2 linked regions of the Orrella dioscoreae genome follow. The protein of the gene in region 1 binds, or shares a complex with, the protein of each later gene. Links are inferred from orthologs where the notes say so. Each region holds a gene or a part of one and is shown on either strand. Other genes may lie near its edges. The genes, in order: accB and accD.

The links.
Region 2: the proteins of accB (region 1) and accD are in contact, whole or in part, in a solved structure (PDB 8UXZ), measured with the Escherichia coli proteins. The link is inferred for Orrella dioscoreae from one-to-one orthologs.

The regions. Positions count from the first base shown.
Region 1 is NZ_LT907988.1:713,017-720,910, forward strand. What follows is about bases 1-2,907. They hold accB (acetyl-CoA carboxylase biotin carboxyl carrier protein), read left to right. Parts: upstream 1-1,179; coding sequence 1,180-1,635; downstream 1,636-2,907. Other genes in these bases: ODI_RS03395 (TlpA family protein disulfide reductase), read left to right, coding at 31-579; aroQ (type II 3-dehydroquinate dehydratase), read left to right, coding at 649-1,083; accC (acetyl-CoA carboxylase biotin carboxylase subunit), read left to right, coding at 1,637-2,907. In the rest of the region: more of accC, read left to right, coding at 2,908-2,983; prmA (50S ribosomal protein L11 methyltransferase), read left to right, coding at 3,131-4,042; ODI_RS03420 (DUF3426 domain-containing protein), read left to right, coding at 4,072-5,109; ODI_RS03425 (carbohydrate kinase family protein), read left to right, coding at 5,122-6,066; ODI_RS03430 (outer membrane lipoprotein), read left to right, coding at 6,167-6,667; ODI_RS03435 (YggT family protein), read right to left, coding at 6,770-7,333; ODI_RS03440 (hypothetical protein), read right to left, coding at 7,414-7,894. UniProt on the Escherichia coli protein: This protein is a component of the acetyl coenzyme A carboxylase complex; first, biotin carboxylase catalyzes the carboxylation of the carrier protein and then the transcarboxylase transfers the carboxyl group to form malonyl-CoA.
Region 2 is NZ_LT907988.1:1,538,198-1,546,091, forward strand. Bases 546-3,452 are described here. They hold accD (acetyl-CoA carboxylase, carboxyltransferase subunit beta), read left to right. Parts: upstream 546-1,511; coding sequence 1,512-2,393; downstream 2,394-3,452. Other genes in these bases: trpB (tryptophan synthase subunit beta), read left to right, coding at 546-593; trpA (tryptophan synthase subunit alpha), read left to right, coding at 606-1,463; ODI_RS07155 (acyloxyacyl hydrolase), read left to right, coding at 2,686-3,225; ODI_RS07160 (Rne/Rng family ribonuclease), read right to left, coding at 3,405-3,452. Also shown: more of trpB, read left to right, coding at 1-545; more of ODI_RS07160, read right to left, coding at 3,453-6,491; ODI_RS07165 (RluA family pseudouridine synthase), read left to right, coding at 6,989-7,894.

The sequences.
Region 1 (7,894 bases):
TGTAGTGGCCCGGGCGGTTATCATTCGCGCATGAAACGTCGAGTCTTTCTTTCCGGCGCCCTGGGCGTGGCCGCCATGATTGGCGGAGGCTGGTTCGCCTGGCGCGAGTCCTCCCGCATGGGGCCGGGCGCCGAGCGCGCCGCCCCGGGCACGGCCGCGGCGGCCGCGCCGACAGACCTCTATGCGCTGACCTTGCCTGACCTGTCCGGCAAGCCCGTCGCCATGGAAAGCTTCCGCGGCAAGCCGATGCTGGTCAACTTCTGGGCCACCTGGTGCCCCCCCTGTGTCAAGGAAATGCCCGACCTGGACGCCTTGCACAAGAAATATCCGGGCGTGCACTTTGTCGGCATCGGCATCGATTCCGCGGACAACATGCGCGCATTTTCCGAAAAGGTGCCGGTGGGGTATCCCCTGCTGGTCGCGGGGCATGGCGGTATCGATATTGTCAGGGGGCTGGGCAACGCCGCAGGCGGGCTGCCTTTTACGCTCATTTTCGACGCAGATGGGACGGTATCCCGCAAGGTTCTGGGGCAGATCAACCCCGATGACCTGGCCCGTTCGCTAGATCGGTACACCTAGTTGTCACGATGGACAACAAGCCCCGTTTTGACGTAAAAAAACGGTCTATCGTTAACTTCTGCCGACAAAATGGCGCAACGCATCCTGGTTCTCAACGGTCCCAACCTCAATCTGCTGGGCACGCGGGAACCGCAACTTTACGGCAGCGTCACGCTGGCGCAGGTCGATGAGCGGCTTGCCGTCCTTGGCCGGGAGTTGGGCGTTTCCGTCGAAAGCGCCCAGTCCAATCACGAAGGAGAGTTGGTCGACCGGATCCAGCGCGCGGCGCGCGAGTCGGTCGAGTTCATCATCATCAATGCCGGCGCCTACACGCACACCAGCGTGGCATTGAGGGACGCATTGGCTGGCGTGGCCATCCCGTTCATCGAGGTTCACGTCTCCAACGTCTACAAGCGCGAGCCCTTCCGCCACCACTCCTATCTGTCCGACCAGGCGGTGGGTGTCGTGGCGGGCCTGGGCACGTTTGGCTACGAAGCCGCCCTGCGTTACGCCGTGGCGTACTGATCTCCGGCGTGGCACCTGCCACGCCTTGCTCGTTTCAATTTTTCTGTGGCGTCCCGTCCGGCGGGTAGCGGCCACGCACTTTATGGAAAGTCTTGTATGGATCTCCGAAAACTCAAAACCCTGATCGACCTCGTGGCGGAATCGGGCATCGCCGAACTCGAGATCACTGAGGGCGAGGGCAAGGTTCGCATCGTCAAGTTCTCGCAACCCGCCGCCACGCCGCAGCCCATCTACGCCCAGGCGCCCGTCGTCGCGGCCGGCGCCCCCGCCGCCGCCCCGGCCGAAGCCGCCGCGCCCGCTGCGCCGGCAGTGCCCCAGGGCCACCTGGTGAAGGCGCCCATGGTCGGCACCTTCTACCGCGCGCCCAACCCCGGCGCGCAGCCTTTCGTCGAAGTCGGCCAGACCGTCAAGGAAGGCGACGCCCTCTGCATCATCGAAGCGATGAAGCTGCTCAACGAAATCGAAGCCGACAAGTCCGGCGTCATCAAGGAAATCCTGATCGAGAACGGCGAGCCCGTCGAGTACGGCCAACCCTTGTTCGTGATTGGTTGATATGTTCGAAAAAATCCTTATTGCCAACCGTGGCGAGATTGCCCTGCGCATCCAGCGTGCGTGCCGGGAGCTGGGCATCAAGACCGTGGTGGTGCATTCCGAGGCGGACCGCGAGGCCAAGTACGTCCGCCTGGCCGACGAGTCCGTCTGCATCGGGCCGGCGCCGTCGCGCGACAGCTACCTGAACATGCCGGCCATCATTTCGGCCGCCGAAGTCACCGACGCTGAAGCCATCCACCCCGGCTACGGCTTTCTCTCCGAGAACGCCGATTTCGCCGAGCGCGTGGAAAAGAGCGGTTTCGTCTTCATCGGCCCGCGCCCCGAGACCATTCGCCTGATGGGCGACAAGGTCAGCGCCAAGCACGCCATGATCGAAGCCGGCGTGCCCGTGGTGCCCGGCTCGGAAGGCGCGCTGCCCGACGACCCCCAGGAAGTCCTGCGCATCGCGCGTGAAGTCGGCTACCCGGTCATCATCAAGGCCGCCGGTGGCGGTGGCGGCCGCGGCATGCGCGTGGTCTACACCGAAGCAGCGCTGCTGAACGCGGTCACCATGACCAAGTCGGAAGCGGGCGCCGCGTTCAACAACCCCGAGGTCTACCTCGAGAAGTTCCTCGAGAACCCGCGCCACGTCGAGATCCAGGTGCTGGCCGACGGCGGCCGCAACGCCGTCTGGCTGGGCGAGCGCGACTGCTCCATGCAGCGCCGCCACCAGAAGGTCATCGAGGAAGCGCCGGCCCCCGGCATCACCCGCCGCCTCATCGAGCGCATCGGCGACCGCTGCGCGGATGCCTGCCGCAAGATGGGCTACCGCGGCGCGGGCACCTTCGAGTTCCTGTTCGAGAACGGCGAGTTCTACTTCATCGAGATGAACACGCGCGTCCAGGTCGAGCACCCGGTCACCGAGCTCATCACGGGCGTGGACATCGTCCAGCAGCAGATCCTGATCGCCGCCGGCGAGAAGTTCCTGCTGCGCCAGCGCGACATCGCGTTCAAGGGCCACTCGATCGAGTGCCGCATCAACGCCGAAGATCCTTTCCGCTTCACGCCCAGCCCCGGCCGCATCACCAACTGGCACGTGCCGGGCGGCCCGGGCGTGCGGATCGACTCGCACGTCTACAACGGCTATTTCGTCCCGCCCAACTACGACTCGATGATCGCCAAGGTCATCACCTATGGCGACACGCGTGAGCAGGCGCTCGCGCGCATGCGCATCGCGCTGTCCGAAATGGTGGTCGAGGGCATCTCCACCAACATTGCGCTGCACCGCGAGTTGCTGCAGGATGCCCGCTTCATCGAAGGCGGCACCAGCATCCACTACCTGGAGCACAAGCTGGAACAACGTCCGTAGCGGTCCCCCCCGAAGCGCCTGCGGCGCTTCCCCCCCAGGGGGCGCCACTGGCGGACCGGCAGAGCCGGCTCCGCGGTGGCCCGGATCGGAGACGCAGGCGCTTATGCCGGGTGGATCGTCCACCTGGTTTGATGATGGAAAAACACTATGCGTGAACTGGTGCTGTCCTGCCCGGGAGACCTGGCCGAAGCCTGGTCCGACGCGCTGCTCGAAGCTGGCGCCCTGTCCGTGTCCGTCGAGGATGCCGACAGCGACACCGATGCCGAGAAACCCCTGTTTGGCGAGCCTGGCCTGGAACCCGAGACCCTGGCCTGGGATCGCAACCGCGTCGTGGCGCTGTTGCCCGATGGCGCGGACCCCGCCCAACTGATCGAAGCCGCCCTGCTCGATAGCGGCGTGCCGGCCGAGGCCGTGCGCGACTGGCATCTGCGCGACGTGCCGGATGCCGATTGGGTGCGATTGACCCAATCGCAGTTCGGCCCCATCCACGTGGGCGAGCGCATCCTCATCGTGCCGAGCTGGCACGCCGACGAGGTGCCCGCGCCGCAGGCCTCCGACACGCGCATCGCCATCCAGCTGGATCCGGGCCTGGCATTCGGCACCGGCAGCCATCCCACCACCCATCTTTGCCTGGAATGGCTGGCCGAGTGCCTGCCGCAAGGCGCGACGGTGCTGGATTATGGCTGCGGCTCGGGCATTCTTGCCATCGCGGCCCGCAAGCTGGGCGCAGGCCTCACGCGCGGCATCGACATCGACGAGCAGGCAGTGCAAGCCACGCTGGACAATGCCGGCGTCAACGGCGTGGCTGTCCTGGCGGCGTTGCCCGATGGCTTGCCCGACGGCCAGAGCGACGTGGTCGTGGCCAACATCCTCTCCAATCCGCTCAAGGTGCTGGCGCCCATGCTGGCCGGCCGCGTGGCCTCGGGCGGCCATCTGGTGCTGTCCGGCGTGCTGGCCCGCCAGGCCGAGGAGGTCGCCGCCGCGTATGCGCCCTGGATTGCCCTGTCCGTCTGGCAGACCCGCGATGGCTGGGTTTGCCTGCACGGCCAGCGAAGCTAGGCCGCGGGCCGGGACGCATCCCGATGGTCATGAACACCCGTTGCCCGCAATGCGGCGCCACCTTCAAGGTACAGGCCGAGCAGTTGCGCCTGCGCGGCGGGCTGGTGCGTTGCGGCAATTGCGCGGCGGTGTTCGACGGCTATGCCTGCCTGACGTCGGCCGATGAGCCCCTGCCTCGCAGGCAGCCGCCGGCGGTCCTGCGCAATCGCGCCGACATGTTGCGCCACAGCGCGCAGCGCGAGCAGGACGGTGCGTTGGACGATGACGACGAGGCCATGGCGCCGGATCGCGCGCGCGAACCCGCCATGTTCCTGCCCGATGGCGCGCCACCTTCCTCGGCGGCGCCTTTCGTGTGGCGCACGCGCCGCGTGGAGGCACCCGCGGCGGGCGCGAACCTGCAGGCCGCGGACGGCGAGGACAGCCCTATCCTTGCGCGGATGCCGGAAGATGACGGCTTCGCGCCAAGGCCGGCCGATGGCATCTATCCGGGCCGCGATCCCGTTGCCGCGCCGTCGCCCGCCTTTCTCGACGACGACCTGCTGCAGCGCGCGCGGCTGCGCCGCCAGCTTTGGGGCTGGGCATGCGTGCTCGCCCTGCTGCTCGCGGTGGGGCAGGGCCTGCTCGTCTATCGCACGCAACTGGCCCTGGCCGTCCCTACGTTGCGTCCGGCCCTGGAACTGCTGTGCCAGCCTTTGCAATGCAAGGTGGGCTATGCTCGCCGGGCCGAGCGCATCTCCATCATGTCGTCGTCGCTGCAGCCGCCGCCCGCCGGATCGGCGGGGGCGAACGAGTCCGGGCGCCCCGATACCGGGCGTCCCGACCTCATCCTGCATGTGGTGTTGCGCAATCGTTATACCCAGCCGCAGGAGTGGCCCGCGCTCATGCTGAGCCTGACCGACCTGTCCGACACGGTCGTGGCGCGCCGCATGCTGACCGCCGCCGACTACCTGCCGGGCGGGCGGCAGCGCGGACCGTTGGCCGCGGGCGAGGAGGTCACGCTTGCCGTGCCGCTGCGCACCGGTGGCCTGTCCGTCAATGGTTACCAAATCGATAAATTCTTTCCCTGAGGTCTATCCAGCATGAGCAAGCCCGTCCTGATGTGCGGTTCCGTTGCCTTCGACACCATCGCGGTGTTCGACGGCTATTTCAAGGACCACATCCTGCCAGACCGCATCCAGACGCTGGCCGTGTCCTTTCTCGTGCCGCGCATGCGCAAGGAGTTCGGCGGCTGCGCCGGCAACATCGCCTACAACCTGCACCTGCTGGGCGGCACCCCCGTGCCGGTGGCCACGGTGGGCGAGGACGCCACGGACTACCTGGCGCGTTTCCAGGATCTGGGTATCGACACCTCGCGCATCAAGGTGGTGCCCGACACGCTGACGGCGCAATGCTTCATCACCACTGACCTGGCGGACAACCAGATCACGGCCTTCCACCCCGGGGCGATGTCCTTCTCGGCCAGCAACGACCTGACCGGGGTGCAGGCTGGCTGGGCGCTGGTGGGGCCGGATGCCAAGGAAGGCATGTTCGCGCACGCCGAGCGGCTGCATGCCGGCGGCGTGCCGTTCATCTTCGACCTGGGGCAGGCCATGCCGCTGTTCGACGGTGCCGACCTGGCCCGCATGCTGGACATGGCACAGGCGATGACGGTCAACGATTACGAAGCCGGCGTGGTCGAGCAGCGCCTGGGCCGCTCCATGCAGGACATCGCGCAAGGCCTGCGCGCGGTCGTCGTGACGCGCGGCGCCGAAGGCGCCACGCTCTACACGGAAGGCCGCGAGATCATCATTGCGCCGGTCAAGGCCGGCGGCGTTGTCGATCCTACCGGTTGCGGGGATTCGCACCGCGCCGGCCTGCTGTATGGCCTGATCGAGGGTTGGAGCTGGGAGGACAGCTGCAAGCTGGGCAACCTGATGGGCGCCATCAAGATCGCTTCGCAGGGACCCCAGAACCACGCGCCTTCGCGCGCCGAGATCAGTGCGAAATTGCTTGAAACTTATGGCCTAGAACTCCCGCGCGTCTGAAGAATCCAAGGGTTGCAGCTTGTTGCCATCGGACTATTATTGGTCCGAATGCCCCAGGTAATATTTGCCCGTGAGTCATTCGCTCGATCAGGAGAAAACCATGCCGACCACCCAGACTACCGCCATTCAATCGCGCGCCTCGCGCTGGATGGCCATTGCGGCCGTGACGGCTTCGCTTGGCGTGCTGGCCGGTTGCGCGAACAACAGCGCTTCCAGCCAGGTCTACAGCTATGACCAGGCACAGCGCGAACAGATCGTGCGTACCGGTACCGTCACGGGCGTTCGTCCCATCAGCATCCAGGAAAGCAAGTCGAGCGGCGCAGGCGTGCTGGCCGGCGGTGCCCTGGGCGGCGTCGCGGGCAACGCCGTGGGCGGCGGCACGGGCCGTGCCATCGCCACCGTGGGCGGCGCCATCCTGGGTGCCATCGCCGGTAATGCCGTCGAGAACCGCGTGGGCCGCACCTCGGGCTACGAAATCTCGGTCCGTCTGGACAACGGCGAAACCCGCGTGGTTGCCCAGGAAGCCGATACGCCCGTCAGCGTGGGCCAGCGCGTGCAGGTCATCAGCGGCGCCGGCCCCACCCGCGTGGCGCCGCTGTAAGCGCCTCGGACGGCTTGGCCCGTTCAGCAAGAAGCCCGCCTTGTCGGCGGGCTTCTTGTTTGGCGCCCCGTTTACGGAACGCCGGGTAGCCAGCAGAGGCGATCAGACGCCGAAGATGCCGTAGCTGACGCGCGCCAGCACCATCATCAGGACCTGGGCGATGATCAGCAGCGCCAGCGGCGAGAGATCGATGCCGCCCATATTGGGCAGGATGCGGCGCAGCGGGTCCAGCAAGGGGGCGGTCAGCGTGCGCAGCAGGCCCATCATGGGGGCGGCCGGGTTGACCCAGGACAGCACCACCTGCAACAGCGTGAGCCACAGCACCAGGTTCAACGACCAGCGGGCCACGGTGAGGAGCGCGGCGCCCAGCGCGGCCGGCAGCAACTGCACCGGCACCATGCTCCCCGTCGACACCAGCCAGCTCAGCACCAGGTACACCAGGGCCACGAGCCAGGCCGCCAGCAGGCAGGCCCAGTCGATCCTGCCGGTGTTGGGCAGGATCTTGCGCAAGGGCATGACGAGCCAGTTGGTCGCCTGGTTGATGGACTGCACCACCGGGTGGAAGGGATGCATGCGCACCGCGATGAACCAGGCGCGCGCGAGCAGCGCGGCGCCCAGCAGGGTGAACGCAATTTCAAGCAGGAAGCGGATGATGTCGCCGAACATGGGGAAAGGTATCAGTCAGTTGTGGCGGCCATTGTCGCATGCAAGCGTTGGCGGGGCACGAGTCTGGAGCCGGGGGGCATTCAAGGCAGCGAGATGGGCGTGCCCCAGACCGGATCGGCCGGCCCCTGGCGGCCCAGGACAGTGACCTGCATCGGCACGAGCCGCGACAGCAGGGCCTGCTGTTCGGCGTTCAGCGTGGCACGGGTGGCCAGATAGTTGCGCGTGAAGTCCATGGGAGGCGCAAGCGTATGCACCGTGAAGCCCTCCAACGGGCAGTCCACCTTGTCCGCGGCGACCTTGCGGCAGTTTCCCTGGCGGTAGCGATAGCTCGGCGTCTTCAGATGGCTGCGCTGGCTCAGCACCAGTTGCCCGCCCTGCAGCGTGAAGCTCGCCAGCGCCTGCTTGGGAGGCAGGCGCACCTGCACCTTGAGCGCCGGGATGTCGCGGGAATCCGTGTCCTGGTAATAGCCGGCCCCCATGCCGGGCGTCGTCTCGTCGTATTGCTGTTCGCCCCAGGCGACGCAGTTGCCCGAGGCCCGATGGATGGTGGTGCAGTATTTC
Region 2 (7,894 bases), 830 kb from region 1 along the record:
CCATGATGGTGCGCGACTTCCAGTCCATCATCGGCAAGGAAAGCATCGTCCAGATGCCCGAGTCCGCCGGCCGCCAGCCCGACGTGGTCATCGCCGCCGTGGGCGGGGGCTCCAACGCCATGGGCATCTTCCATCCCTATCTCAGCCAGGAAGGCGTGAAGCTGGTGGGGGTCGAGGCCGCGGGCGAGGGCATGGATTCCGGCCGTCACGCCGCCTCCATCCGCGCCGGCATGGTCGGCGTGCTGCACGGCAACCGCACCTACGTCATGCAGGACGAGAACGGACAAGTGCAGGAAACCCATTCGGTCTCGGCCGGCCTGGATTATCCGGGCGTGGGTCCCGAGCATGCCTGGCTGAACGACAGCCAGCGCGCCGAATACGTCGGCGTGACCGACGATGAAGCGCTGAAGGCCTTCCATCAGTGCTGCCGCATCGAAGGCATCATGCCCGCGCTGGAATCGGCCCATGCCATCGCCCACGCCGTGCGCCTGGCGCCCACGTTGCCCAAGGACAAGATCATCCTCGTCAACCTGTCGGGCCGGGGTGACAAGGACATGCATACCGTCGCCGAGCGCGCCGGCATCGAACTCTAAAGCGAAGCAGGGATGACACACCCCAACGACCGTATCGCCAAGCGCTTTGCCCTTGCCCAGGAAGCCGGCCGGGCAGCGCTGATTCCCTACATCGCCGCGGGCGATCCCTCGCCGGCCGCCACCGTGCCGCTCATGCATGCGCTCGTCGAGGCGGGCGCCGACATCCTGGAACTGGGCGTGCCGTTCTCGGACCCGATGGCCGACGGTCCGGTGATCCAGCGCGCCGCCGAGCGCGCCATCGCCCAGGGCGTGGGCTTGCGCAACGTGCTGGCCATGGTGGCCGAGTTCCGCCGCCAGGACGCCGACACGCCCGTCGTGCTCATGGGCTATGCCAATCCGATCGAGCGCATGGGCCAGGCCGCTTTCGCCGACGCCGCGCAGGCGGCGGGTGTCGACGGCGTGCTGTCCGTGGACTATCCGCCCGAGGAAATCGACGAGTTCGCCGCCCTGCTGGATGCGCGCGGCATCGCCCCCATCTTCCTGCTCGCGCCGACCTCCACCGAGGCGCGCATCCAGGCCATGGCCAAGGTCGCGCGCGGCTATGTCTATTACGTCTCGCTCAAGGGCGTGACGGGCACCGGCACGGTCGACACCGACGACGTCGCGCGCCGCCTGCAGGACATCCGCCGCCACATCTCCATTCCGCTGGGCGTGGGCTTCGGCATCCGTGACGCCGACACCGCCAGCCGCATCGCGCGCGTCGCCGACGCCGTGGTCATCGGCAGCAAGCTCATCGAAACCATGGAAACCGCCGTCAAGGGCGCCGGCGCCGATCAGCAGGCCGACCTGGCCGTGCGTGCCGCCGGCGATTGGCTGGCGGGCATACGCCAGGCGCTGGATGGCGCCCGCAAGACGGGCGCGCCCGCCTGACCCGGCGCGCCGTCCCACGACAAACAACATCACCGAGCACCCACCGCCATGAGCTGGATCGAGAAACTTCTTCCCCCCCGGATCAACAAGACCTCCGCCAACGACGCCGCGGCGCGCCGCGTGCCTGAGGGTCTGTGGGTCAAATGCCCGTCCTGCGAGGCCGTGCTCTACAACGAAGACCTGGCCACCAACCTGCACGTCTGCCCCAAGTGCGATCACCACATGCGCATCGGCGCGCGTGCGCGCATCGATTCGCTGCTGGACGTCGAAGGCCGCCAGGAAATCGGCGAAACCACCCGTTCGGTCGACTCGCTGAAGTTCAAGGATTCGCGCAAGTACCCCGAGCGCCTGGCCGAAGCCACCAAGCAGACGGACGAAACCGACGCCCTGATCGTCGTGAGCGGCAGCATTCGTGGCTTGGCCGCAACACTCGCATGTTTCGAATTCCAATTCATGGGCGGCTCGATGGGGTCGGTGGTGGGCGAGCGTTTCGCGCGCGGCGTCGAGGCCGCGCTGGCGAACAAAACCCCCTTCATCTGCGTGGCGGCCTCGGGTGGCGCGCGCATGCAGGAAAGCCTGCTGTCGCTGATGCAGATGGCCAAGACCAATGCCATGCTCACGCGTCTGTCGGCCGAAGGGCTGCCATTCATCAGCGTCCTGACCGATCCCACCATGGGCGGCGTGTCGGCCAGCTTCGCCTTCATGGGCGACGTGGTGATTGCCGAACCCAAGGCGCTGATCGGTTTCGCCGGTCCGCGCGTCATCGAGCAGACGGTGCGCGAGAAGCTGCCGGAAGGCTTCCAGCGTTCCGAGTTCCTGCTGCAGAAGGGCGCCGTGGACATGGTGGTGGATCGCCGCCAGCTGCGCGATGAAATCGCCCGCCTGTTGGCATTGCTTACCAATCAGCCTTTGGAAGCCGTTTCGGCTTGATGGGCAAGCTGGGCGGCGAGGCGGTTTTCTGATACCTTGACTTCATGCTGTCAAACGCTGACCAGGCAGTAAGCCAACGGTCAGCAACACGGCGCGTCGTGGTTGACATTCACCGCCTTCTGCTGCCCATGCAGGGCCGGGTTCGCTGCTGACTGCCCGCGCCGCTTCCACATGGTTCGCGCCAGCCGCCCCGCAGTCTCGTGCTGCCAGGTCCGGGTTTCACCTGCCGTCAGTCCGGGCCGGCCGCTGGCGCTCTCGTTTCAAGGCAGAGTTGCCGGAGTAAGCATTGATCATGCACGCCTTCAAGAAGAACAAGATTGCCGCCGCCCTGATCCTGTCGGCTGGCCTGTCCCCCCTGCTCGCCGCGGCGCCTGCCAGCGCACAGGGCATTGGCGTGACCGCTGGCGTGGGCGACCACTACCAGCGCCTGGAAATCAACTGGCAATCGCCTGCTTTGTGGGATTACCAATTCGGTGGCAACTGGGGCCGCCTGGAACTGGTCGGTGAACTCGGCGCTGCCTACTGGAAGGCCAACGGTTCGCGTGATCCGGGCAATGTCTGGCAGTTCAATGCGATCCCCATGTTCCGCTGGTGGACCGGCGAACGCTTCTACCTGGAAGCCGGCGTGGGCGCCACTGCCTTCACCAGCACGCGCTTCGCGGACAAGAACATCAGCACCGCCTTCCAGTTCGGTGACCATATCGGCGCGGGTTTCCTGATCAACGATTCGAACCGCATCGGCCTGCGTCTTTCGCACTTCTCCAACGCCAGCATCAAGAAGCCGAACCCTGGCCTGGACGTGGTGCAGCTGACGTATACGTACCTGTATTGATCATCTTGCCGCCTGGCCTGTCGGCCTGGCGTGAAGGGATCCGAAAGGCATGCCAGCGGCATGCCTTTTTGTTTGCGTGGATGTCTTGAAAAAAAAACCGCCAGGCTCGTCCGAGCACTGGCGGTTTTGTGTTGCGGCGTCCGGGAGTTTCCACGGACGCCGCAGGACGGCTGTCTTGCTTATTCCGTCTCGACCTGCACCAGCGGGGTGCTGGCCACGGCTTGCACGGGCTTGCGGGCGCGGCCCAGCTTGGGGGCTGGCACGTCGGCCTGGGGCTGTGCTGCGCCCGAGCGGGTTTCCACCCACTGCATGCCGGCGGCAGCGACCACCGCGTTCAGGTCGGCCGTCGACGCGGCAGGCGCGGCTGTGGGGGCAGGCGCGGGCGCAGCCGGCTTGGGCTCGACAGGCTGGGCCTGGACGACGGGTTCGGCCACGGGCTGTGCGGCGGGGGCGGGCACGGGCTCGACCGGCGCGACGGGTTCGACGGCCTGGGCCGTCGTTGCCGGTGCGTCGTCGACCAGGGCAGGGGCGGGCGAACGGGTGCTGTCAGCCAGCGGATCCTGCGTCTCGGCCACGACCGGCGCCGGTCCGACCGGCGCGGAGGTCCCGAGCACGCCGGCCTGCGGGGCTTCGTCCGCTGCCGTCAGCGATGCCGGGGCTTCCTCGTTGCTGACGGCGGGAGCCGTCTCGACGGGGGCGGCGGGCGCGACTTCGGCAGGTGCGACGGCAGCGGGCGCCGTTGCAGCGGCGACCGGCTCGGCCGACACGGCGGGCACGTAGGTGGGGATGGTCTGCGCGGGCTGTTGCGGCACGTGCTGGGCGTCGGGGGCATCGGCGGACAGGTCGGCCAGGGCGCCGGTGTCGTCGTCCGCGGCGGATGCGCCGTCTTCCAGTTGCGTGGCGCCGGTTTCATCCGAACCACGACGGCCACGACGGCTGCGGCGGCGGCGGCGCTTGCGTTCCGGATCGGCCTGTTCGCCATCGGCGCCTTCGCCTGCCAGGACGCCATCGGTGCCTTCGGCATCGGCGGCATCGGCCTGGGCGACAGCCTGGGGCGCGGGCGCCTGGGCCTGGGCGGGCGCCGGCGAAACGGCGTCCTCGATGCTCAGGGCCAGGGCGGCGACCATGTCTTCCTGGTTGTTCAGCGCGACGTCCTGCTGCGTGCCGGCTTCGTCACGGCGGCCACGGCCACGGCCACGGCGCCCGCGGCCCGAACGGCCAGCGGTTTCACCGGCTTCGGTCATGACGGCGGCTTGCGGCTCGACCGGGGCGGCGGGCAGGCGGCTGGGCGCGGCATCGCGTTCGGCTGCGTCACCGCGTTGGCCGCCAGAACGGCCGCGGCCGCCACGGCGGTTTTCCTCGTTGGCCGGCGTGCCGGCTTCGGGGGCGTCGGCGCGGCGTTCGCCACGGTCACCGCCACGTTCGCCACGGCGGTTGCGCGAGCGATCGCCACGCTGGCCATCGCCACGGCCACCCTGGCCGTCACGGCGCGACTTCTCGCGGGCGGCGGGGGCGGGTGCAGCGGCGGGGGTGGCTGCGGTCTGCTCGGGGGCGGGCGAGGAGAACCAGCTCAGGATGCGCTTGAACAGGCCGCCGGCGGCGGGCGCGGCTGCCACGGGGGCAGGCGCCGCCGCGGCAGGGGCGGGCGTCACGATGGGGGCGGGCTGGGCGGGGGTGATGCCCTTGACCAGCGCTTCCGGCTTGGCCTTGACCTCGTGTTCGCGCGGCTGCCAGGCCACGTTGGTGGCGGGCGACTCGGCCAGCTCGAAGCTTGCCTTGGTTTCTTCCAGGCGCGGATCGTCGTGGCGCAGGCGCTCGATGTGGTGGTGCGGGGTCTCGAGGTGCTTGTTGGGGATCAGCACGACGTTGACCTTCAGGCGGGCTTCCATCTTGGCGATGTCGGCGCGCTTTTCGTTCAGCAGGAAGGTGGCCACTTCGACCGGCACCTGGGCGTGGACCGCCGCGGTGTTTTCCTTCATGGACTCTTCCTGGATCAGGCGCAGGACGTGCAGGGCGCTGGATTCCGCGTCGCGGATCACGCCGGTGCCGTTGCAGCGCGGGCAGGTGATGTGCGAGCCCTCGTTCAGCGCCGGACGCAGGCGCTGGCGCGACAGTTCCATCAGGCCGAAACGGGAGATCTTGCCCATCTGCACGCGGGCGCGGTCGAAGTGCAGCGCGTCGCGCAGGCGGTTTTCCACCGCGCGCTGGTTCTTGCTGTCCTCCATGTCGATGAAGTCGATCACGATGAGACCGCCCAGGTCGCGCAGGCGCAACTGGCGAGCCACTTCGTCGGCGGCTTCCAGGTTGGTGCGCAGGGCGGTTTCCTCGATGTCGGCGCCGCGCGTCGAGCGTGCGGAGTTCACGTCGACGGCCACCAGGGCTTCGGTGTGGTCGATGACCACGGCGCCGCCCGAGGGCAGGTCCACCGTGCGGGCATAGGCCGTCTCGATCTGGTGTTCGATCTGGAAGCGCGAGAAGAGGGGGATGTCGTCGCGGTAGCGTTTGACGCGCTGGACGTTGTCCGGCATCACCACGCTCATGAACGCGATCGCCTGGTCGGCGATATCGTCCGTGTCGATCAGGATTTCACCGATTTCCGGCGAGAAGTAGTCACGGATGGCCCGGATGACCAGGCTCGACTCCAGGTAGATCAGGATGGGCGCGGCGTTGTCGCGGGCGGCGCCGTCGATCGCGGTCCAGAGCTGCATCAGGTAGGACAGGTCCCACTGCAGTTCCTCGACGTTGCGGCCGATGCCGGCGGTGCGGGCGATGATGCTCATGCCCGCGGGCACTTCGAGCTGGTCCATCGTCTCGCGCAGTTCCTGGCGGTCCTCGCCCTCGACGCGGCGCGACACGCCGCCGCCACGCGGATTGTTGGGCATCAGGACCAGGTAGCGGCCTGCCAGCGAGATGAAGGTGGTCAGGGCGGCGCCCTTGTTGCCGCGCTCTTCCTTTTCGACCTGGACGATGAGTTCCTGGCCTTCGCGCAGGGCGTCCTGGATGCGCGCGCTGCGCACATCGATGCCTTCCTTGAAGTAGCTGCGGGCGACTTCCTTGAAGGGCAGGAAGCCGTGGCGGTCTTCCCCGTAGTTGACGAAGCAGGCTTCGAGGCCGGGTTCGATACGGGTGATGACGCCTTTGTAGATGTTGCCTTTGCGCTGTTCGCGGCCGGCGGTCTCGATGTCGAGGTCGATGAGTTTCTGCCCATCGACGATGGCAACGCGCAGTTCTTCCTGGTGCGTTGCATTGAACAGCATGCGCTTCATGAGTGACGATCTCCGTGGTCATGGCACGTCGAAATCGACGTGCCGCCTCGGGGTCACCCGGTCTGCGGGGCGGGAACAATGCAAGAAGGACAGGATGCGGTTGCCCGCAGCCTGCACGAGGTCAGGCGGGCACGATGCGCCGATTGGCGCGAGGTTCTGTCAGCAGGGGGGTCGGTGGCACAGTGTGAGTGGCGACAAGTTGCTTGCTGGGTGAACACAGGTGCGGGATGAAAAGCGCACGCACCTGCTGCATTCGTAGACGACGGTTTTCTTGCTTTGATTCCAGAGCCGCGATCGGCTACGCAACGGGGGCTGCTAATAGTGGCGGGCATGTTGCGTCATCGCCACTGGCAGCCGCGGTTGAGACCGACGACCAAGTACCCCCGGGACTGGATTGGCTGGCGCTACAATATGGCCCGCGCTCCGGTCGGAGACGCTAATTCATGCATCTCTACGCCGGGCGGCTAAATCCAGCCCCTTCAGGCTGGACGGATTATATGCCGCTTTCCGCAATGCGCAAAGAAAACCCACCTTCCGCCCCCATTTATGCTGTCCGCATGGTCGAAGTGGAGGCGGAGTACGACGGCCAGCGCCTGGACAATTTCCTGCTGCGCCTGTGCAAGGGCGTGCCCAAGAGCCACCTCTACAAGGCCATCCGTGGCGGGGAAGTGCGGGTCAACAAGGGCCGCGCCTCGGCCGATACCCGCCTGTCCGCGGGGGACACGGTCCGCATTCCGCCGCTGCGCCTGCCCGAGCCGGGCGCGCCCCGGCCGGTGCCGGGCACGGAATTCCCCATCATCCATGAAGACGACGCCCTGCTCGTGGTGGACAAGCCCGCGGGCGTGGCGGTGCACGGCGGCAGCGGCGTGTCCTTCGGCGTCATCGAGCAGTTGCGCGCGGCGCGGCCCGACGCCCGGTTCCTGGAGCTGGTGCACCGGCTGGACCGCGAAACCTCGGGCCTGCTCATGATCGCCAAGACCCGCAAGGCGCTGCTGGCGCTGCACGAGATGCTGCGCGAGGGCGGCAGCCGCAAGCACTATTACGCGCTGGTGGAGGGCGACTGGGTCAACGACCGCCAGCACGTGAAGCTGCCGCTGCTGAAATGGACCACCAAAAGCGGCGAGCGCCGCGTGAAGGTGGATGCCACCGGCCAGCAGGCCCACACCATCGTCTCGCGCGTGCAGCGCTATGGCGGGCGCTACAGCCTGGTCGACGCCGAACTGCGCACCGGCCGCACCCACCAGATCCGTGTCCACCTGGCCGCCAGCGGCTTTCCCATCGTGGGCGACGACAAATACGGGCGCGACGAGACCCGCGAGGCATTCGCCCGCGCGGGCTTCGCGCGCATGTTCCTGCATGCCCGCTCGCTGGCGCTGCCGCACCCCGTCAGCGGCGAGACGCTG